Regions from separate parts of the Brevundimonas sp. UBA7507 genome, predicted to be linked through region 2. Evidence: predicted binding sites of a transcription regulator. Region 2 holds the regulator's gene; the other holds the start of a gene.
What was found. The regulator LexA, encoded in region 2, represses DNA repair genes until DNA is damaged. The targets are predictions, from matches to a motif close to ATGTTCNCNANNTGTTCT.
Positions count from the first base shown of each region.

Region 1: a site for LexA is predicted at 2,221-2,238, ahead of recA (recombinase RecA). Genes of this name have one in related genera too.

Region 1 covers NZ_DLNP01000014.1:191,283-195,329, reverse strand. The annotation lists gene B3D50_RS11625 (bifunctional GNAT family N-acetyltransferase/carbon-nitrogen hydrolase family protein) at 1-560, opposite strand, end outside; gene B3D50_RS11620 (CYTH and CHAD domain-containing protein) at 642-2,168, shown strand; gene recA (recombinase RecA) at 2,337-3,416, shown strand; gene rraA (ribonuclease E activity regulator RraA) at 4,037-4,047, shown strand, end outside.
Region 2 covers NZ_DLNP01000004.1:67,460-71,506, reverse strand. The annotation lists gene B3D50_RS02630 (S9 family peptidase) at 1-1,936, shown strand, start outside; gene lexA (transcriptional repressor LexA) at 2,058-2,762, shown strand; gene B3D50_RS02620 (ComEC/Rec2 family competence protein) at 2,941-4,047, opposite strand, start outside.

The sequences.
Region 1 (4,047 bases), on a different contig from region 2:
TGAAAGGCCATGATCGGATCCTTCACCTTGCGGTCGCGCACCGCCTCGACATAGGCGTTCGGATCAGGATAGGCGGCGCGACGGCGCGAAAGACCCGGCATCCGCCCGCCGAAGACGATCCCCTTCAGGTTCTGCGCCTCGCATAGGTCGCGGCGCGCGTCGTACAGGCGCTGGCCGATGCGCAGGCGGCGCCGGGCCGGGTCGACGCAGACCTCCATCCCGTACAGCCACGCGCCCGCCGGATCGTGCCGCGCCGCGTAGCCGCCGCCGGTGATCTGGTCCCAGCTGTGCGGCCCCATGGCCGAGGCCTCGTCGATGCGGAAGCTGGCGGCGTAGCCGACGATCTCGCCCTCGAACTCGACCACGAACTGGCCGTCGGGATAGGTGGCGATCTGGCCGCGCAGCATCCCCGGCGTATAGGGCGGCATGTCCTTGTAGACCCGCTCGACCAGGGCGTTGATCCCGGCGACGTCGCCCATGCGGGCGTTGCGGATCGTCAGGACGGCGGGCTTGGCCGGCTCGGCCGGCGGGACGGTTTGGGCGGTCTGAAGATCAGTCATCTCCTCCTAACGCGCGAGCTTGGCCGTTGGATCATTTTCCATCGTCTTGGACCCGCGCCGGGATGGGCGCACAATGGCGTCATGTCCGGCATGGCCCAGGAAATGGCGCAGGAAATCGAACTCAAGTTCCGGCTTGGGCCGCGCGCCGCCGCGCGCCTAGCCGCCCACCCGGCCCTGGCGGGCGAGGACAGCGTGCAGAGCCTGCGCTCCGTCTATTTCGACACGCCGGATCAGGCGCTGCGCCGCGCCGGCTGGGGCCTGCGCGTGCGCGCGACCGGCCGCGGCTTCGTCCAGACGCTGAAGGGCCAGACCGGCGGCGACGTCCTCAACCGCGCCGAATGGGAGACGCCCGTCCCCAGCGAGGCCCTGGACTGGCAGGCCGTCAAGACGACGCCCGCCGCCGCCCTGCTGAAGGGCCGCCGCCGCGACCTGTCGCCCCGCTTCGCCAGCACGGTGCGTCGCCGCGCCCGTCTGGTCGCCTTCGAGGGCGCCGTGATCGAGGCCGCCTATGACGAGGGCGAGCTGTCGGCGGGCGGCCGCGTCGAGCTCTTGCGCGAACTGGAGCTGGAGCTGAAGGACGGCCCGCCCCAGGCCCTGTTCGCCCTGGCCCGGCGCCTGTCGGCCGACGTCGCCCTGGTCCCCCTGTTCGAGAGCAAGGCCGAGCGCGGCTGGCGCCTGGCCGAGGGACAGGAGCGCGCGCCGCGCTCCACCGTCGCCGATCCCCTGCCCCGCGCCCTGAGCGCCGAGGCCGCCCTGCGCCGCACGGCCGTGGCCGCCCTTGGCCAGGTCTCGGCCAACGCCGAACTGCTGCGCCGGGTGCGGCGGCCCGAGGCCCTGCATCAGCTGCGCGTGGGCCTGCGTCGCCTGCGCGCCGCCCTGTCCGTGTTCGCCCCCCTGCTGGGCGAGGACGCCGCTCCCGTCGTCGCCGAGCTGAAATGGCTGGCGCATGAGACCGACGCCGCGCGCGATCTGGACGTCTTCATCCGCGACGTCTTCCACCCTGCCGCGCTGGAGACGCCCGATCCCGACCTCGCCCCCCTGGGCTTGCGCCTGCTGGCGGCCCGCAGCGGCGCCTATCGCCGGGCGATGGCGGCGATCGATTCGCCGCGCTACGCCGCCCTGATGTTCGAGACCCTGGCCTGGATCGAAACCGGCGCTTGGCGGACCGATCCCGACCCCGTGCGCGCCTGGCGCCGACAGCGGCCCGTCGCCGCCTTCGCCGCCGAGGCTCTGGAGCGATTGAGCCGGCGCGTGCGGCGCGGCGGGCGACGCCTGGACCAGTTGGACGTCGCCGGTCGCCACCGTCTGCGCATCCGCGTCAAACGCCTGCGCTATGCGGCCGAGTTCTTCACCGGCCTGTTCGACCGCCCCGGCCGCGAGCGGCGGTTCCGCGCAGGTCTGGAGCAGGTCCAGGAAGCCTTCGGCGCCCTCAACGACCTGGCCGTGGCGCGCGACCGCATCCCCGCCGAGGCCCGGCTGACCTCGCCCGAGATCGCCTTCGCCGCCGGACGCCTGATCGGCCGCCGCGAACAGAGCGCCGCCGCCCTGCACGCCGCCTCAAGCCGCGCCTTCGCCCGCCTGTCTCGCGCCCGGCGCTTCTGGCGGTAAGGCTTGCGACTAAATCGGTCGCATCGCGATAAATGTTCTCGTTCGGTTCACGAGAACATCTTGCGAACGAGAACAAACCATGTCCATAGTCCGGCTCAACGAGGGAGCGGGTCCGTGGCGGGTCTCTCCCGAAGTCAGATGGGAATCATGGCAAGGGAGAGAAAACCAATGTCACAGGCGGCACTGAAGCTCGTGGGTAAAGAAGACGGCGACAAACAACGCGCTCTAGAGGCGGCGATCGCACAGATCGATCGCGCCTTCGGCAAGGGCTCGGTCATGAAACTGGGCAAGGCCGGACAGGTGGCCGAGATCGAAAGCGTCTCGACCGGCTCTCTGGGTCTCGACATGGCGCTCGGCATCGGCGGCCTGCCGGTCGGCCGGGTGATCGAGGTGTTCGGCCCCGAATCCTCGGGCAAGACGACGCTCGCCCTGCACACCGTGGCCGAGGTCCAGAAGAAGGGCGGCGTGGCCGCCTTCGTCGATGCCGAACACGCGCTGGACCCGGTCTACGCCCAGAAGCTGGGCGTCAACCTCGACGACCTGCTGGTGTCGCAGCCCGATGCGGGCGAGCAGGCGCTGGAGATCGTCGACACCCTGGTGCGCTCGGGCGCCGTGGACATCGTGGTGGTCGACTCCGTCGCGGCCCTGACGCCCCGCGCGGAAATCGAGGGCGAGATGGGCGACAGCCTGCCCGGCCTTCAGGCCCGCCTGATGTCGCAGGCCCTGCGCAAGCTGACGGCCTCCATCTCCAAGTCCAAGTGCATCGTCCTGTTCATCAACCAGATCCGTCACAAGATCGGCGTCATGTACGGCTCGCCGGAAACGACGACGGGCGGCAATGCGCTGAAGTTCTACGCCTCGGTGCGCCTGGACATCCGCCGCACCGGCGCGATCAAGAACCGCGACGAGGTGGTCGGCAACACCACCCGCGTCAAGGTCGTCAAGAACAAGGTCGCCCCGCCGTTCCGCGAGGTCATCTTCGACATCATGTACGGCGAGGGCATCTCCAAGATCGGCGAGATCATCGACCTGGGCGTCAAGGCCAACATCATCGAGAAGTCCGGCTCCTGGTTCTCCTACGACTCGACCCGCATCGGTCAGGGTCGCGAGAACGCCAAGGAGTTCTTGAAGAACAACCCCGACATGGCCCTCGCCATCGAAAAGGCCGTCCGCCAGTCCACGGCCAAGATCGCCGACGACATGCTGGGCGCGCCCGAGCCCGACGAAGGTCAGGATTTGGAGGGCTGATCCGCCACCCCCAACGCCGTCATCCTCGGGCTTGACCCGAGGATCCAGCCAGGCGCGTCCTCTTCCTTTCCAGCCGTGATCGCGCTGACGATCCGATCCTCGGTTCAAGCCCAAGGATGACGGCCGGAGGCAAGGGCACCCTGACGGCCAGAGCTTCTCCGTTCGCCGCCTCGCGACCCGCCTACCGACCCCGCGGGGCCGGTCGGACGGAGACCGGCCCGCCCGACCTGCGTCGGGCGGGCCTCTTTTTTTCCTAAGCTGAAAAAATTGACCTCAGCTCAAAGCGGTCCCCCAGGACGACACTCGTGCCCCCGCTCGGCCGTATAGTAAGGCGTAGGGAACAGGGGCGTAATTACCGTCACATTGCCTCCCGATTCCATGCAAACATCATTCCCATACCCCACGACGGTCGTCATGGATGCGTCCGAATAGAACGTATAATAGTACACATACTCCCAGGATTTGAACGCAACCGCCGGCGAAGCGGTCATGGCGAGAAGAATTCCGGACATTGCCAATTTGGCTAGCGTGCTCACGCGTATTCTCCCTAAATTAAAGTCTGAAACATCCACCAGACCAGCTCACATAACAACGATTCCTGATAAATGAGAAGGAACGCCATGCCCCCCGC
Region 2 (4,047 bases):
CGCCCAGATCAGCCCGGACGGCGGGCAGATCGCTTATGTCCGCCAGACGGCCGACATCATGATCGACCGGATGCGTCCCACCATCTGGCTGATCGACGTCAAGACCGGCCGTCATTCGCCCCTGATCGCCTCGACCGGTTCGCATCGCCAGCCGCGCTGGTCGCCGGATGGTACGCGCCTGTCCTACATCTCCAGCGCCGAGGGCGGCGCGCCGCAATTGTTCGTGCGCTGGATGGCGTCGGGCGAATCGGTCCGCGTCACCAACCTGCCCAACACCCCGTCCAGCGTCAGCTGGTCGCCCAACGGCGAGCAATTGGCCTATTCCGTCCTGGTTCCCGGCGAAAAGCCCAAGATCGGTTCGCCGCTGGTCAAGCCGGAGGGCGCCCAGTGGGCGCCGCCGCTGGAGATCATCGACAGCGTCTCCTACCGCTCCGACGGTCAGGGCTATCTGAAACCCGGCTTCCGCCACGTCTTCGTCGTCGGGTCTCAGGGCGGCGGCGCGCGCCAGTTGACGCACGGCGACTTCCACCACGGCGGCGGCCTGTCATGGTCGGCCGATTCTCGCACCCTCTACCTCAGCGCCAACCGTCGCCCCGACTGGCAGCGCGAAGCCGCCGACAGCGAAGTCTTCGCCCTGGATGTCCAGACCGGCGGCCTGACGGCGCTGACCAGCCGCGCCGGGCCGGACAACGCCCCCGTCGCCTCGCCCGACGGCCGCCGCATCGCCTACCTCGGCTATGACGACAAGCGGATGGGCTATCACAACACCCGCCTCTATGTGATGGACGCTGACGGCTCGAACAGCCGCGTCCTGACCGAGAGCCTCGACAGGTCGGTCCAGTCCCCGGTGTGGAGCCACGACGGCCGCTCGGTCTATGTCGCCTATGACGACCAGGGCCGCACCAAGGTCGCCCGCGTGTCGATGGACGGCGCCGTCACCACCCTGATCGAGGATCTGACCGGCGACGACTTCGGCCGCCCTTACACCGGCGGCGGCTTCACCGTGGCCGACGACGGCGCCATCGCCTATACGCGCGGCACGCCTGCGCGTCCGGCCGACGTCCACGTCCTGAAGGGCGGCCGCAGCACCCAGCTGACCCGCCTGAACGCCGACTTCCTCAGCGCCCGCCGCCTGGGCGAGGTGCGCCGCATCCAGGTCGCCTCCTCCCACGATCAACGCGCGATCGAAAGCTGGCTGACGCTGCCGGCCGACTATGTCGAGGGCCAGCGCTATCCGCTGGTGCTGGAGATCCACGGCGGCCCGTTCGCCGCCTACGGCCCGCACTTCGCCACCGACAACCAGCTGTTCGCTGCTGCGGGCTATGCGGTGCTGTCGGTCAACCCGCGCGGCTCGACCTCCTATGGGGACGAGTTCGCCAACCTGATCCACCACAACTATCCGTCGAACGACTATGACGACCTGATCAGCAGCGTCGACGCCGTCATCGCTCAGGGAATCGCCGACCCGAACAGGCTGTTCGTCACCGGCGGTTCGGGCGGCGGCGTGCTGACCAGCTGGATCGTCGGCAAGACCGACCGCTTCAAGGCGGCCGTCGTCCAGAAGCCGGTCATCGACTGGGCCAGCTTCGTCCTGACGGCCGACAATCCGGCCTTCTTCGCCCGCTACTGGTTCGGCGAATATCCTTGGGAGAACCCGGAAGCCTACTGGCGCCGGTCGCCGCTGTCGCTGGTAGGCAACGTCAAGACCCCGACCATGGTCGTCGTCGGCGACGAGGACTATCGCACCCCCGTCAGCGAGTCGGAGCAGTACTACACCGCCCTGCAACTGCGCGGCGTGCCCACGGCCCTGGTGAAGATCCCCGGCGTCGGCCACAGCCTGGCCGTCCGCCCGTCCCAGAACGCGGCCCGTATGAACGCCATCATCGAGTGGTTCGAGCGCTACAAGGACGGCGCCCCGGCCGCCTCGGCGCAATAAAAACCCGTCCCCGCGCCCGTCATGCGGCGGGCGCGGGGTTCAGCGTGGCGTTAGTTGACTTTTAACCAGAACACTTACAGAACATCACCAACGGTTCACGCCTTGTTCTGGATTCTGCGCCATGCTCACGAAGAAACAGCACGAACTCCTGATGTTCATTCATGAGCGCATCCGGGAGACGGGCGTTTCGCCGTCCTTCGACGAGATGAAGGAGGCGCTGGATCTGGCGTCCAAGTCGGGCATCCACCGCCTGATCACGGCGCTGGAGGAACGCGGCTTCATCCGCCGCCTCGCCCACCGCGCCCGCGCACTGGAGGTGGTGAAGCTGCCGGAGCAGGCGACGACCGCCGCGCCGGCCAAGGGACGCGCACCCTTCAAGCCCGACGTGATCCAGGGCGGCGGCCTGAACCCTCGCCCCGCCGTCGCCGAGGCCGCCAACGACGTGCGCGACCTGCCCCTGCTGGGCAAGATCGCCGCCGGCACCCCCATCGCCGCCATCCAGCACGAACGCGAGCGCCTGCCCGTCCCCGAAGCCATGCTGGGCGCGGGCGAGCACTACCTGCTCGAGATCGAAGGCGACTCCATGATCGAGGCCGGCATCCTCGACGGCGACACCGTCATCATCAAGCGGGTGGAGAACGCCTCCTCCGGCGAGATCGTCGTCGCCCTGGTCGAAGGCGAGGAAGCCACGCTGAAGCGCCTGCGCAAGAAGGGCCAGTCCATCGCGCTCGAGCCCGCCAACAGCGCCTATGAGACCCGCATCTTCGGCCCAGATCAGGTCGAGGTTCAAGGCAAGCTGGTCGGCCTGCTGCGCCGGTATCACTGAGGGGGCTCTCCCCCATCCCCGCTCATCCCGGCCTCCGCCGGGATCCAGATAAGAGCCACACGCGCTATCGCTGGTCAGAGGAAGCCAAGAGCACGCGCAGATTTCAAACGGCCCCGCTTGAAGCCAAAGCACTGGATCCCGGCCTCCGCCGGGATGAGCGGGTATTTAGGGCAGGCGCCTACTCCGAACCGCCCCCGCTCCACGGCCGCCGCCCCCGCACCTCCGCCGCCCACAGGGCGCGCCAGCCGCCGGCTTCATCCCGCCACAGCTCCACCGAATCGCCGTGCGCATGATCCGCGCCGTCCAGCACCAGCCGCCCCTCGCATGAAGGCGGCAGGACCGCGACCACGGCTCGTACGCTGACCACCTCGGCGCTGCGGCACATCTGATCCATCTGCGGCTCGCTAGGCGACGCCTTGCCCCACCACAGGGCCAGCGCGCCTTCCTCGCCCTCCGGCGCGCAGAAGGACCGCTTGCAGGTCCAGCCTTCGCCCGGTCGCCCCACCGCTTCCAGCCCCCGCCGCCGGGACCACAGATCGCTGGCGAACTGGCGCACCGCGGGCCGCATCACGACCGCCTGCTTCCCCTGCCGATACGCCGCATTCGCTCCGCCGTCGCCGATCCAGACATCCGGCGGCACCGGGCGTGGCCAGATCAGCACCGCCGCCGCAAACGGCAGGCCCAGCCAGCGCCACCGTCCGCGCCACAGGCACATGAACAGTATGCCCAGGAAGGCGACCGGCAGCGCCTCCGCCGGGGCGCTGGGGATCGCCTGAACCGCGCCGGGCAGACCCGCCGCCCAGTGACCGATCGCCAGCATGACATCCACCGACTTGCCCGCCAGCCACAGGAAGGGCGCGCCCAGGCCCAACGGCTCCAGCGCCGCGCCCAGCGCCAGCGCGGGCATCATGATGAAGTCCGCCAGCGGCGCCGTCGCCAGATTGGCGATCAGTCCATAGACGGCCGTGCGATTGAAATGCTGCATGGCGAACGGTCCCGTCGCCATGCCCGCCACCAGGCTAGCGGCGCAGGCGGCCAGCAGCCAACTGCCGAACCGTTGCACGGCGACGATGGGCCAGGGCGCGGCGAACTCTCGGATGCGGCGCGGCCAGACCTCGACCAGCGCCACCAAGGCCGCTGTCGCTGCGAAGGACATCTGGAACCCCGGCGTCACCACGGCCTCGGGCCGCAGCAACAAAACGACGAAGGCCGCTGCCGCCAGCGCCCGCATCGTCACGGCCTGCCGGTCCGCCAATACCGCCAGAAAGGCGATGGAGGCCGTGAC